2 regions of the Bacteroides celer genome follow, and region 2 is predicted to be linked to the other one. Evidence: riboswitches for the same ligand, from Rfam matches in the RefSeq annotation. Region 2 holds a riboswitch; the other holds the start of a gene.

Region 1 (2,204 bases), 2.3 Mb from region 2:
TTGAAGGTTTCGTAAATTGCTTTATTTGTATCAAAATAGACACCCCAGTAATCTCCGCTGTTTACCCAGACACGTGCCACTACATTCACACTGCTGGCATCCAGGGCATGAAGAGCTATAAACGGAGCTGGTTCATTCAGGATACGTTTATCGGCGGCCAGAATATCACGAACTATCTGCTGAACTTTATTGTAATCTTCCCCATAATCTATACCAATAATCCATTCTACACGGCGGGTTTCCTGATGACTGTAATTGGTCACTACTCCACTGCTCAATGAACCATTTGGGATATAAATCAATTTATTATCCGCAGTCGTAAGGATGGTGTGAAATATCTGGATTTCTTTTACCGTACCGGATGAACCTTGCTGTGTTTCTATCCAATCGCCAACTTTATAAGGTTTGAACAAAAGAATAACCAGTCCGCCGGCAAAGTTTTGCAGATTACCGGATAAAGCCATACCGACAGCGACACCGGCGGAAGCCAATAAAGCCGCAAATGAAGTTGTCTCAACTCCCAAGGCGCCGACAACAGAAATGATCAAAAGGATCGTCAACAGGATATTTACCAGACTTTTAACGAAAGTTTTGATACTTACATCCACTTTTCGTTTATCCATCAGACGTCTTATAAACTTATTAAGTAGCGAAATCAAAAAACGTCCGACGATGAAGACAATGACCGCAATCAGTATACGTTCTCCGGCACGAATACCAAAATCTATCAGTTGTTGAGTAATTAGCGAAAGCTTATCCAATCCGTCGGCATTGGCAATCGCCTCTTTCATTAATTCATCTGCGGCCACTTGCACAGAATCCGCAGCTTGTGTTGCTTGAAGTAAGAGTAGCATAATTAAATTATATATTAAATGAATAAACTGTTGTATTGGTATTTCAACAATCTACAAAGTTATATTGTTTTTAGTAAATCTAAAAGTTTTTTTTGCTTTCCTCCTTCAAAAGCCGTATTTTTGTAGTCGATTCACTGGTAGGGGTGCCTTAACATGACGGGCTGAGAACATACCCATAGAATCTGATCCGGGTAATGCCGGCGTAGAGAACTAATTAGTAAGCAAAATGAAAAGAATTGTATGGATGGCCGTCGCCTTATCGGGCGCAGGCATCACTGTTCATGCACAGACGAGTGCAAAGGACAGTATGAGAGTAGTAAACCTGCAAGAGGTGCAGGTAGTATCCACGCGTGCCACAGCCAAAACTCCCGTGGCATTCACCAATATAGATAAAGCAGCACTCAAAAAGGTAAACTTCGGACAGGATATCCCCTATCTGCTAAGTATGACTCCTTCCACACTGACCACATCGGATGCAGGAGCCGGTATTGGCTATACGACGCTTCGCGTGCGTGGAACCGACGGCACACGAATCAACATCACGGTAAACGGCATACCGATGAACGATGCCGAAAGCCATAACCTGTTCTGGGTGAATATGCCCGACTTTTCTTCTTCCGTAAAAGATATGCAGGTGCAGCGCGGAGCAGGTACATCAACAAATGGAGCAGGTGCTTTCGGAGCCAGTGTCAATATGCAAACCGAAGGTGCATCTATGAAACCATACGCCGAATTCAATGGTTCATACGGTTCGTTCAACACGCACAAGGAAACAGCGAAAGTGGGAACCGGCTTACTCAATAACCACTGGACGTTTGATGCCCGCCTTTCCAATATCGGTACGGACGGATACATAGACCGTGCTTCGGTGGACTTGAACTCTTACTACCTGCAAGGAGGTTATTTTGCAGAAAACACCTCTGTGAAACTGATTGCATTTGCCGGAAAAGAAAAGACATATCATGCTTGGGGATACGCAACAAAAGAGCAAATGGAAGAATTTGGCAGACGCTACAATCCTTGCGGGGAAATGTACACCGACGCCAACGGCAAAAAACATTATTACGACGACCAAACGGATAATTACTTGCAAAAGAATTATCAACTTCTCTTCAACCATACTTTCTCAACGGCTTGGAATCTAAACGTTGCCTTACATTATACCAAAGGTGACGGTTATTACGAAGAGTATAAAGATGACAGATACCTGACAGAATATGGTTTAAAGCCATTTACAATAGATGGAACCGAAATAGCTAAAAGCGATCTAGTCCGTCAAAAGAAGATGGACAACAAATTTGGCGGTGGTGTTTTTTCTCTCAATTACACAACCAACAGGCTAAGTGCATC
Region 2 (2,204 bases):
ATAAATTTGATGCGAAGAAACTAAAGGAATGGGGATTTGGAAACAAGAAGTTACCTGTCAACTCAATGGTAATCAATCAGCCCATCCCGTTCTTTGTGGCCTATAAGACAGAAGTGCAATTCATCCTGATTATATTTCTCGTATTAGTAGGAAGTCTAATGATTTCGCTGTATTACTATTACCGGACTAAAATCCTGAAGAATCACCTTGAAAGAACTACGAAACAACTACGGGAAGATAAAAAGAAGCTGGAAGAGTCTGAAGTCGAATTGCGTGATGCTAAAGAGCGCGCCGAAGAAGCTAATCAGCTGAAAAGTGCCTTTGTTTCGAATATGAGCCACGAGATACGGACTCCGCTAAATGCTATTGTCGGTTTCTCCAGCCTGATTATCGGTTCGGTAGAGCAGAATAACGAACTGAAAGAATACGCAGATATTGTCCAGACCAACTCCAATCTGCTGCTCCAACTGATTAGTGATGTACTGGATATATCACGCCTGGAATCAGGAAAGCTGCAATTCAACTATGAATGGTGTGAGCTGGTGAACCATTGCCAGAATATGATTACTCTGACCAACCGGAACAAGACAATGGATGTAGACATTAAACTGCAAATGCCTAAAGAGCCTTACATGCTCTACACAGATCCCTTGCGCCTGCAACAGATTATTATCAATCTGCTGAACAATGCCTTGAAATTCACTCCTGCCGGAGGAAGCATTACGCTGGATTATGAAGTGGACGAAGAAAAGCAATGTATGCTGTTCTCGGTAACTGATACTGGCACCGGAATCCCCGAAGATAAACAGGAGCTGGTATTCCAACGTTTCGAAAAGCTGAATGAGTTCGTACAGGGTACAGGATTGGGACTGGCTATCTGCAAACTGACCATCCAATATATGGGAGGTGATATCTGGATTGACAAGGATTACAAAAATGGCGCCCGGTTTATCTTTTCTCATCCTATCAAAAAACAGGAATCAACAGAAAAATGAAAAAAAATCGAATGATTTAGTGTTTTTCTGTTTCTTTTTCACTTACTTTGCCCCCGTAAAGACAAAGGGGTGCCCCATGAGGGGCTGAGATTATACCCTAGGAACCTGAGGCAGTTAGTACTGACGTAGGGATTGTGTTTCTTCTTATCGCCTTTCCATTCAAGCACGCTCTTTGTATTTACTTTCAACTTATTTATTCTGATAGGACAATGAAAGTACAAGTGAACAACAAAGAGGTGGAAATTACTCCCGACTCTACCCTTACACAACTGACAGCACAGCTCGAACTTCCGGTTCAAGGCATTGCTATCGCCGTAAACAACAAAATGATTCCCCGTACCGAATGGGAGGGTTTCATATTGCATGAGAACGATAACCTGGTGATTATCAAAGCTGCTTGCGGAGGATAAGGGAATGGTCAGTCTACAATTTATCACGCATCAGACCGAACGGTACTCGTACCTCGAATCGGCACGTATGGCACTCGAAGGCGGGTGCAAATGGATCCAACTACGCATGAAAGAGGCTCCTCTCGAAGAAGTGGAGGCAGTAGCCCTGCAACTGAAACCGCTTTGTAAAGAGCACGAAGCAATCCTGGTTCTGGACGATCACGTTGAACTGGCGCGAAAGCTGGAAGTGGACGGTGTGCATCTGGGCAAAAAGGATATGCCTATCGACCAGGCCCGCCAAATTCTTGGAGAGGCTTTCATCATCGGCGGCACTGCAAATACATTCGAAGATGTTGTACAGCACTATCGTGCCGGTGCCGATTATCTTGGCATCGGTCCTTTCCGGTTTACTACCACCAAAAAGAATTTAAGCCCTGTACTGGGATTGGAAGGCTATTCCTCCATCCTTTCACAGATGAAAGAGGCGAATATCGAAATCCCCGTAGTAGCGATTGGTGGAATCACTTATGAGGATATTCCTGCCATACTTCACACAGGAGTAAACGGGATAGCCCTGTCGGGAACCATTCTCGGAGCGGATAATCCGATAGAAGAAACACGTAGAATCCTGAATCATGCGTAAAGCAATGATGTACAATCAGTAATTTAATTTATAATATATATAGAATGGAAAAGTTAGTAATTGCGGGACGCGAATTTAACTCCCGTCTTTTCCTGGGAACAGGAAAATTCAATTCCAATGAAGTAATGGAACAAGCTATTCTGGCTTCAGGCACGGAAATGGTTACTGTTGCCATGA

What was found. Region 2 has a riboswitch for thiamine pyrophosphate ahead of thiS (sulfur carrier protein ThiS). Riboswitches for the same ligand answer to the same signal wherever they lie in the genome.
Region 1: it holds a riboswitch for thiamine pyrophosphate, as region 2 does, so the genes downstream of both, CJF29_RS03620 (TonB-dependent receptor) here and thiS (sulfur carrier protein ThiS) in region 2, are expected to answer to the same signal.

Annotation. Positions count from the first base shown of each region.
Region 1 is NZ_CP178209.1:1,007,271-1,009,474, reverse strand. It holds gene CJF29_RS03625 (mechanosensitive ion channel family protein) at 1-854, opposite strand, end outside; TPP riboswitch at 984-1,080, shown strand; gene CJF29_RS03620 (TonB-dependent receptor) at 1,081-2,204, shown strand, end outside.
Region 2 is NZ_CP178209.1:3,310,580-3,312,783, forward strand. It holds gene CJF29_RS13460 (sensor histidine kinase) at 1-995, shown strand, start outside; TPP riboswitch at 1,051-1,144, shown strand; gene thiS (sulfur carrier protein ThiS) at 1,205-1,405, shown strand; gene CJF29_RS13470 (thiamine phosphate synthase) at 1,410-2,027, shown strand; gene CJF29_RS13475 (thiazole synthase) at 2,072-2,204, shown strand, end outside.